DNA from 2 places in the Streptomyces sp. NPDC044064 genome. Region 1 is predicted to be linked to the other one. Evidence: riboswitches for the same ligand, from Rfam matches in the RefSeq annotation. Region 1 holds a riboswitch; the other holds the start of a gene.
What was found. A riboswitch is a leader RNA that binds a small molecule or an ion and turns the genes downstream of it on or off. The one in region 1 is predicted to bind S-adenosylmethionine.

Region 1 (5,010 bases):
CGCAGCGGCCACTACGCCGTGCCCCACCGCTACCGGCTCCATCTGTCCACCGCCTGTCCCGACGGACTTCGCCTCGCCATCGGGCACAGCCTCCTCGGCCTCGACGGCAGCTGTCCGGTGGCCTTCCTGCCCGCCGTCCCCGACCGTCCCGGCGGCGGCCACTCCGCCCTGCGCCCGCTGTACGAGGCGAGCGCCCACCACTACACCGGACCGGCGCTCGCGCCGGTGCTCAGCGACGACTGGTCCGGGCGCATCGTCAGCACCCACAGCGCCGACATCCTGCGCGACCTGGACCGCTTCCCCCGCAACGGGCGCCCCAGCCTGTACCCGTGCGGCACGGAGAGCCAGATCGAAGCCGTCGAACGGCTCTGCGCCGAGGGGATCGAGGAGGCCGCGCAGCGCGCCGGACGGGCCGACGCCGATCCCGCAGAGCGGGCGGCCGCGCTCGATCTGCTGCTGGACACGCTGGGCCGGATCGAGCGGTACCTGGAGGGCGAGGAGTACCTCGTCGATGGCCGACTCACCGCAGCGGACGTCGAGTTGTGGGTGACGCTGGTGCAGCTGGACACCGTGCACCGCTGCCACCTCGACGCCTCCGCCGTGCACCGCATCGCAGACCACCAGGCGCTCTGGGGTCACGCCCGCCGCCTGGCCGCCCACCCCGCCTTCGGTGCCCACCTGGACCTCGACGGGATCGCCCGCCGCCACCACGGGCACTGCCGGGGGCTGGAAGCCGCCGGAGCCGCCGTCCAGATCCTGGACTGGAGGGGTCACGCCGCGGACGCCTCGGGCACTTCCAGCAGGTGAGAGCAGGTCGGGCGGGTCCATTACTCGGACAGCCGTTGACATGCGAACGGCCAACTGCCTTTACTTGCCGCACAGAACGGTCATGAGCGTCAGCGCCAAGCCCTGGCTGGCTGACCGGCAACCCTCGCATCGCGGTGGGGTGCCCCAGGTGACGACCGGACCGGACGACGACTTCGGTAAGCGCGAGGGCCCCGCGGGGCCGGAACAGTGACAGGTGACGCCATGTACGCAGCTCTCCGGACGGCCGCGGGCCGTGCCCAGAGCTGCGTACCGCCGTACGCCGGGCTCCTCGTCGCCGATCGCGCCGTCGATCTCCTCCGCGTCAACAGCGCACTGTGTACCGCGTCGGGCAGCCGTGCCCGCTGTCGGGGCTGACCTCACTTCCCAGCCCCGCCCTTCCCGGCTCAGCGCTTCCCAGCCCCCGCGTTCCTGACGCACACCCCGGTGCGGTGTGCCGTCGTCCGCCCAGCCCCCGGTTCCCGTGCGTTCCCGTGTGCCACCTCGTGCCGTAGCGCCGTCGTAGCCCATTCCTGGCCCGCCGTGATCCCGGGGTGTCCGACTCCCGCCGGAGCCCGCCATGAGTGAACCCCCAGGCGCCGCCGTGTCCCTCGCCGGGGCCCGACCAGCCGACACACCATCAAAGAGTCTGACAGCACAACGAGTTCAGCCGCTGCGTCGGCCCGGCCGGTGGATCGTCACCGCCGTCGTCCTCGTGTTCGTCGCGCAGATCGTGCACGGACTGGCCACGAACCCCTTCTACCAGTGGGACCGCTTCCGCTACTGGTTCCTGCGCCCCGTCATCCTCGACGGTCTGGGCATCACCCTCGAAGTCGCCGCGCTCAGCGCCGTGTTCGGCCTGCTCGGGGGCGTCCTGCTGGCCCTCGGCCGGCTCTCCGGCAGCCCGGTGCTGCGGGCGGTGAGCTGGACCTACACCTGGCTGTTCCGCTCGGTACCGCTGATCGTCGTCCTGATCTTCCTCTACAACTTCAGTGCGCTGTACAAGACGTTGAGCCTCGGCATCCCCTTCGGGCCGGCCTTCTTCACCTTCGACGAGTCCAGGCTGGCCACCGACCTGACGGTCGCCGTCGTCGGCCTGAGCCTCAATGAGGCGGCCTACGCGGCCGAGGTCGTACGCGGCGGCATCCTCTCGGTGGACCAGGGCCAGCACGAGGCGGCGGCCGCGCTCGGACTGCCGAGGGGCTACCAGTTCACCCGCATCGTCTTCCCCCAGGCCCTGAGGTCCATCACCCCGAACTACGTCAACCAGCTCATCGGCCTGATCAAGAGCACGTCCCTGGTGTTCTACGTCTCCCTGCTCGACCTGTTCGGCTCGGTGCAGACCATGGGCAGCACCTACCCGGGCGACATCGTGCCGCTGCTGCTCGTCGCCACCGTCTGGTATCTGCTCCTGACCAGCGTCGTGTCCGTCGTCCAGTTCTACGTCGAGCGGTACTTCGCCCGCGGCGCCACCCGCGGCCTGCCGCCGACCCCGCTGCAGAAGGCGCGCACCGGCCTCGCCGACCTGAGGGCCCGGCTGCGCCGGGAGGCCGCCGTATGACCACCACCCGGACCCCGCAGCCGGCCCCGGCCGCGCTGGAGATCCACGACGTCCACAAGTGGTACGGCGCCCACCGCGTCCTCGACGGCATCGACCTGACCGTGCGCCCCGGCGAGGTCACCGTCGTCCTCGGCCCCTCCGGCTCCGGCAAGTCCACGCTGCTGAGGGTCGTCAACCATCTGGAGAAGCCCGAGATCGGGCACGTCAGCGTCGGTGGCGAGCTGATCGGCGTCAGGCGCGGCAGCGGGGGCCGGCTGAGGGAGCTGAGTGAGCGCGCGATCCTGGCCCAGCGCAGCCGTATCGGCTTCGTCTTCCAGAACTTCAACCTCTTCCCGCATCTGACCGTCCTCGACAACGTCGCGGCCGCCCCCGTCGCCACCGGAAGACTGACCAGGCCCGAGGCGCAGGAGCTGGCGCGCGAACTGCTCACCCGGGTCGGCCTCGGCGACCGGACCGGCGCCTACCCGCGGCAGCTGTCCGGCGGCCAGCAGCAGCGCGTCGCCATCGCCCGCGCCCTCGCCCTGCGGCCCGGCATCATCCTCTTCGACGAGCCGACCTCGGCGCTCGACCCCGAACTCGTCGGCGAGGTCCTCTCCGTGATCAAGGACCTGGCGAGCAGCGGCACCACCCTCGTCATCGTCACCCACGAGATCGGCTTCGCCCGCGAGGTCGCCGACCGGATCGTCTTCATCGACGGCGGAAGGATCGTCGAACAGGGCCCGCCGGCCGAGGTGCTGGACCGCCCACGGCACGAGCGGACCCGGGACTTCCTGAGCAAGGTCCTCTGACCTCCCTCCCCTCCCGCTTCACCCCTGTTGCACCCTCACCACCGAACGACAAGGACAGCCATGCCCACCCAGTTCTCCCGACGCAGCCTGACACGCGGCCTCACCGCGGCGACCGCTCTCGCCGCCCTCGCCGGTGGACTCGCCGCCTGCGGGGGCGACAGCGAGGCCGCCACGACGACCGACCCGGCCGGCACGGTGACCGTGGGCCGGGTGTCCAACGGCGCGGCCAGGCAGACCGAGCTGAAGGTCTCAGAGGTGAAGTCCATCAGCGCCGAACTGCCCGCCTCCGTCCGGAAGAGCGGGACCCTGAAGATCGTCGTGGGGGCTCTGCCCGACGGCTTCCCGCCACTGGCCTACGTCGGCAGCGACCAGAAGACGCTCACCGGCGCCGAGCCCGACTTCGGCCGTCTGGTCGCCGCCGTCCTCGGACTGAAGCCCCAACTGTCCAACGCCACCTGGGAGAACATGTTCGTCGGCATCGACAGCGGCAAGGCCGACGTCGGCTTCGCCAACATCACCGACACCGAGGAACGCAAGAAGAAGTACGACTTCGCCTCCTACCGCAAGGACAACGTGGGCTTCGAGGTGCTGAAGAAGAGCACCTGGAACTTCGACGGCGACTACGAGAACCTCGCCGGGAAGACGGTCGCCGTCGACAACGGCACCAACCAGGAGAAGATCCTCCTGGAGTTCCAGGCGAAGCTGAAGAAGGAGGGCAAGAACCTCACGGTCAAGCACTACGCCGGCAAGAACGCCACGTACCTGGCGCTGACCGGCGGCAAGATCGACGCCTACTTCTCCGCCAACCCCGGTGTCGCCTACCACGTCACCCAGACCGCCAAGTCGCCCGACCCGACCCGCAGCGCGGGCACCTACTCCGGTGCCGGGGCCGGTCTGCAGGGGCTGATCGCCGCGACCACGAAGAAGGACAGCGGGCTGGCCCGGCCGCTCGCCGACGCCATCGACCATCTGATCAGGAGCGGGCAGTACGGCAAGTGGCTGGCCGCGTACAACCTCTCGAACGAGGCCGTGGACAAGGCGGAGGTCAACCCGCCGGGACTGCCGCTGGACAACTCCTGACCGGTCGCCGGGAACATCCGGGGTCACCCGGGTGTTCCGGCTCATGACGAGATCCGCCAGGCGGACGCCGACCAGGCCCGCCGTGCCGGACGGACGGAGGTGTGGGCCGTGTCCCGGGTACTCCCGCTGCGCGTCCCGCAGCCGTACCGCTCCGTCCGCCTGCACTCCCGGCCGCACATAGACCTCCAGCGCGTGGCCGGCGCACTCTGTCGCCCCTGACTTCTCCCCGGCCGCAGCGGTCCACTCGGACCCACGCCCGGGTTTCACCCTGCCGCGCTCGCCCGCCGCCGACGTCCCGCTGCCGCGAGCCGGTGTTCTCGTACGCAGATCCGGTACGGACATCCAGGAAGGCACCCACGTGTCCTCAACTCCCTCCCCTTCCCTGCATCTCGCCGTCGCCCTGGACGGCACGGGCTGGCATCCGGCCTCCTGGCGCGAGCCGGTGGCCCGGCCCCGGGACCTGTTCACCGCCGGTTACTGGGCCGACCTGGTCACCGAGGCCGAGCGCGGCCTGCTCGACTTCGTGACCATCGAGGACGGCCTCGGCCCGCAGTCCTCCGGCCTTCTGGAACCGGACGAGCGCACCGACCAGGTCCGCGGCCGGCTGGACGCCGTGCTGATCGCCTCCCGGGTCGCCCCGCTGACCCGGCACATAGGCGTGGTGCCGACGGTGGTGGCCACGCACACGGAGCCGTTCCACATCTCCAAGGCGATCGCCACCCTCGACCATGTGAGCGGCGGCCGCGCCGGACTGCGTGTGCAGATCACCGCCCGGCC
Region 2 (5,010 bases), on a different contig from region 1:
GTCTACCTGACGCTGTTCTTCCACCCGTCGATGAACGAGGTGGAGTACCACGGCAGCTACGTCCCGCTCCAGGGACAGCTGATGTCCGAGGCGTTCAACTCGACCCTGCACATCTCCTTCGACGTGCGCGGTGGTCTGCTCATCCGGCAGATCCACCACTGGGCCGCGCTGATCTTCCTCGCCGGCATGTTCGTGCACATGATGCGCGTGTTCTTCACCGGCGCGTTCCGCAAGCCGCGTGAGATCAACTGGCTGTTCGGCTTCCTCCTGTTCGTCCTGGGCATGTTCACCGGCTTCACCGGTTACTCGCTCCCGGACGACCTGCTCTCCGGCACCGGTGTCCGCTTCACCGAGGGCGCGATCCTGTCGATGCCGATCGTCGGCACCTACATCTCGTTCTTCCTCTTCGGCGGCGAGTTCCCCGGTCACGACTTCGTCGCCCGGTTCTACTCGATCCACATCCTGCTGCTGCCGGGCATCATGCTCGGCCTGATGGTGGGCCACCTGATCCTGGTCTTCTACCACAAGCACACGCAGTTCGCGGGTCCCGGAAAGACGAACAACAACGTCGTCGGCATGCCGCTGCTGCCGGTCTACATGGCCAAGGCCGGAGGCTTCTTCTTCCTGGTCTTCGGTGTGATCGCGGCCATCGCCGCGGTGACGCAGATCAACCCGATCTGGGCCATGGGTCCCTACCGCCCCGACCAGGTGTCCACCGGCGCCCAGCCCGACTGGTACATGGGCTTCGCCGAGGGTCTGGTCCGCTACATGCCGGGCTGGGAGATCAACTTCTGGGGTCACACGCTCGTCCTGGGCGTGTTCATCCCGCTGGTGCTCTTCGGTCTCGTCCTGGCGGCGATCGCGCTCTACCCGTTCATCGAGTCCTGGGTCACCGGCGACAAGAGCGAGCACCACATCCTGGACCGCCCGCGCAACGCCCCGACCCGTACCGCGTTCGGTGTCGCCTGGGTGACCGTGTACATGGTCGGCCTGATCGGTGGTGGCAACGACCTCATCGCCACCCACTTCCACCTGTCGATCAACGACGTGACCTGGTTCGTCCGGATCTTCTTCTTCGCCGGACCGGTCATCGCGTTCATCACCACCAAGCGGATCTGCCTCGGCCTGCAGCGCCGCGACCGCGACAAGGTGCTGCACGGTCGCGAGACCGGCATCATCAAGCGCCTGCCGCACGGTGAGTTCATCGAGGTGCACGAGCCGCTCAGCCAGGAGCAGCTGCACACCCTCACGGCTCACCACCAGTACGAGCCGGCCGAGATCGGTCCGACGGTCGACGAGAACGGTGTCGAGCGCAAGGTGAAGGGGTCCGAGAAGCTGCGCGCCAAGCTCAGCAACGCCTACTACGGCGAGGACAACCAGATCCCGAAGCCGACTGTCGACGAGTACAAGGAGATCACGAGCGGCCACGGCCACCACTGATCCTCGCGTCGCCACACCACGCCGAAGGGCCCCGTCCGTGTTGCGGACGGGGCCCTTCGCCGTGTCCCGGGCTGGATAGGGTGGGACCACACTGTTCTTCTAGACACCCAGGAGCGGCTATGAGCGCTGTGACCCCCGCTGGAGGCGACACCGCGGCGGGCCGTTCCTGGCCCGCCCTGCTGAACGGGCTGCTGGACGGCCAGGACCTGTCCGCCGACGACACGGCCTGGGCGATGGACCTGATCATGCGCGGCGAGGCGACCGACGCGCAGATCGCCGGGTTCCTGGTGGCCCTGCGGTCCAAGGGCGAGACGGTGGAGGAGATCACCGGACTCGTGCGGACCATGTACGAGCACGCCAACGTGATCGAGGTACCCGGGCCCGCCGTCGACATTGTCGGCACCGGCGGTGACGGCGCCAAGACGGTGAACATCTCCACGATGTCGTCGATCGTCGTCGCCGGCACCGGAGCGAAGGTCGTCAAGCACGGCAACCGCGCCGCGTCCTCCGCCTCCGGGTCCTCCGACGTCCTGGAGAAGCTCGGGATCAACCTGAACCTGACCCCGAAGCGGGTGGCCGAGGTCGCCGACGAGGCCGGCATCACCATCTGCTTCGCGGTGAAGTTCCACCCGGCGCTGCGCCATGTCGCCGCGGCGCGCGGCCAGTTGGGTATCCGTACGACCTTCAACGTGCTCGGCCCGCTCACCAACCCGGCCAAGGTGCGCGCCCAGGCGGTCGGTGTCGCCGACCCCCGGATGGCGCCGATCGTGGCCGGGGTCCTCGCCGAGCGCGGCAACTCCGCGCTGGTCTTCCGCGGCGACGACGGCCTGGACGAGCTGACGACCACGTCCACCTCCAGGGTGTGGGTGGTCCGGGACGGCAAGGTCGCGGAGGAGAGCTTCGACCCGCGGGACGTCGGCATCGACCTCGTCCCCGTGGAGGCCCTGCGCGGCGCCGACGCGTCGTACAACGCGGAGGTCGCCCGCCGCGTGCTGGACGGCGAGCAGGGCCCGGTACGGGACGCGGTCCTGCTGAACTCGGCGGCCGCCCTGGTGGCCCTCGAACCGACCGGGGGCCCCCTGGCCGAGCAGCTCCGCGCCGGCATGGCCAAGGCGGCCGTGTCGATCGACTCGGGCGAGGCGAGGCGGACGTTGGAGCGGTGGGTGGCGGCCAGCAACAAGTAGCGGTCGGCTGATCGCCGTCGCGGCGGTGTCCCGGGATCCGGACAGAAGTTGCGCGGCGGCGATCGGCTCGGCTACGTTCCTGATCAGGTCATGAGTGACAGTCATGAGGCCCCGGCCGACTGTCCGGCAACCCTCCGTCCGTGGCGGGGTGCCCCGGGTGAAGACCAGGCCGTGGGCAGCGAGGTCCACGGCAAGCGCGGACCCCTCGCAAACCAGGGGTCCTGGTCGTCGAGGGAGCCTTCTGTGAGCAAGCGAATGCGATAGGGCGTAGAGCCCCGCCTCCGCGTACCCCTTTCACCTTCCCCACGTTCGAGCCGTACGCGCTCACGTGGTGGTTCCGCATTCCTCTCACAGGAGCTCGCCATGTCCGTCTTCACCGCTGCCGCCGACCAGTCCGTTTGTGCCCCTCTGCCCGTTCTGGGCGGTGACGTCACCGTCCCGCTCGTGACCGGCGGCGAAGTCACCTACGCGGCGCTCGACTACGCGGCCAGCGCCCCCGCCCTCCAGCGTGTCTGGGACGACGTGGCGGCCTACGCGCCGTACTACGGCAGCGTCCACCGCGGGGCCGGCTACCTCTCCCAGCTCTCCACCGACCTGTTCGAGAACGCCCGCAGGACGGTCGCCGAGTTCCTCGACTGCCGTGCGGCCGACCAGGTGGTCTTCACCCGCTCGACCACGGACTCCCTGAACCTCCTCGCCGCCGCCCTGCCCGCCGACTGCCAGGTCTTCGTCTTCGAGACCGAGCACCACGCCTCCCTGCTGCCCTGGCGGGACGCCCGCGTCACTTACCTCGACGCCCCGCGCACCCCGCGGCAGGCCGTCGAGACCCTGGAGCGGGCCCTCGCCGACCGTGAGCCGCACGGCCCGGCCCTGGTCTGCGTCACCGGCGCCTCCAACGTGACCGGCGAGCTGTGGCCGGTGCGCGAGCTGGCCGCCGCGGCGCACGCGCACGGCGCCCGGATCGTCCTGGACGCCGCCCAGCTGGCCCCGCACCACCCCGTGTCGGTCCAGGACCTCGACGTCGACTGGGTCGCCTTCTCCGGCCACAAGCTGTATGCCCCCTTCGGCTCCGGCATCCTGGCCGGCCGCGCCGACTGGCTGGTCGCGGCCGAGCCGTACCTGGCGGGCGGCGGCGCCAGCCGTAAGGTGACCCGGCGCGAGGACGGGGGAGTGGCCGTGGAGTGGCACGAGAGCGCCGCCCGCCACGAGGCCGGCTCCCCGAACGTCATCGGCGCCTACTCCATCGCCTCCGCCTGCAGGGCGCTGACGGAGGCCGGCTTCGACGCGCTGGTCGCCCGTGAGCAGCACCTGATCGCGAAGGTGCGGGCGGGCCTGGCCGAGGTGCCCGAGGTCCGGGTCCTCTCCCTCTTCGGGGACGACGCCCCCCGCGTCGGCGTGATCAGCTTCGTCGTGGACGGCTGGAACAGCTCCCACTTCGCCGCAGCCCTCTCCGCCGAGTACGGCATCGGCGTCCGCGACGGCCTGTTCTGCGCCCACCCCCTGGTCCGCACCCTCCTCGGCTCCGACCCCCAGACCCAGGGCGAGTGCGGCGCCCCCGAGGCCGCGCCGGGCGAGAAGTCCCTGAACGCGATCCGCGTGAGCTTCGGCGCGGGCACCCCCGACGAGCACGTGGAGCGCTTCGTCGCGGCGGTGAAGGAACTGGTGACCGAGGGCGCGAAGTGGACGTACCGCACGGAGGAGGGCCGCTGCGTCCCGGCGGTGTGAGCCTCTGAACGCCTGGTGAGGCGGTCTTCAGCCGATCAGTTGTCCAGACCGATCGAGAAGGCCGCCTCGAGGTCGTGCTGCGAGTACGTACGGAAAGCTACGTGCGTGTCCGTGGCCTCGACCCCGGGAATCTTGCTGATCCGCCCCGGAATCACGTCGGCCAGATCCTCGTGCCGGCGCACCCGCACCATGGCGATCAGGTCGTACGTACCGGTGACGGAGAAGACCTCGCTCACCGAATCCAGCGAAGCGACCTGCTCCGCGATCTCGGGGATCCGGTCCACGCTGGTCTTGATCAGGACGATCGCGGTGATCACGACGGGTTCTCTCCCTCGGGTGCCGGAGCCGGTGCGCACTCAACCTTAGTGGTACGCCGGTATCGCACCCATGCGTAACCGAACCCCACCCCGAAGCCGACCAGGTGCGCGAGGTAGGCGACCCCCGGCCCCTCGCCGGCGCGCCCCGCCGCCAGCCACTGCAGCGCCGCCCAGAAGGGCAGCACCACCCAGGCCGGGAAGCGCATCGGCAGGAAGAACAGGAACGGGAGCAGACTGGTGACACGGGCGCGGGGAAACAGATAGAGGAACGCGCCGAGAACCGCCGAGATGGCCCCGGACGCGCCCACCAGTGACTGCTCGGAGGTGGCGTTGGCGGCCGCGTA

Region 2: another riboswitch for S-adenosylmethionine. It lies ahead of AC07DS_RS21550 (aminotransferase class V-fold PLP-dependent enzyme); the one in region 1 lies ahead of AC07DS_RS28105 (amino acid ABC transporter permease).

Annotation. Positions count from the first base shown of each region.
Region 1 is NZ_JBWKFN010000018.1:170,068-175,077, forward strand. It holds gene AC07DS_RS28100 (glutathione S-transferase C-terminal domain-containing protein) at 1-807, shown strand, start outside; SAM riboswitch class IV at 886-996, shown strand; gene AC07DS_RS28105 (amino acid ABC transporter permease) at 1,385-2,365, shown strand; gene AC07DS_RS28110 (amino acid ABC transporter ATP-binding protein) at 2,362-3,153, shown strand; gene AC07DS_RS28115 (transporter substrate-binding domain-containing protein) at 3,214-4,233, shown strand; gene AC07DS_RS28120 (putative leader peptide) at 4,342-4,452, shown strand; gene AC07DS_RS28125 (LLM class flavin-dependent oxidoreductase) at 4,592-5,010, shown strand, end outside.
Region 2 is NZ_JBWKFN010000012.1:277,068-282,077, reverse strand. It holds gene qcrB (cytochrome bc1 complex cytochrome b subunit) at 1-1,440, shown strand, start outside; gene trpD (anthranilate phosphoribosyltransferase) at 1,560-2,624, shown strand; SAM riboswitch class IV at 2,711-2,827, shown strand; gene AC07DS_RS21550 (aminotransferase class V-fold PLP-dependent enzyme) at 2,988-4,349, shown strand; gene AC07DS_RS21545 (Lrp/AsnC family transcriptional regulator) at 4,385-4,666, opposite strand; gene AC07DS_RS21540 (rhomboid family intramembrane serine protease) at 4,663-5,010, opposite strand, start outside.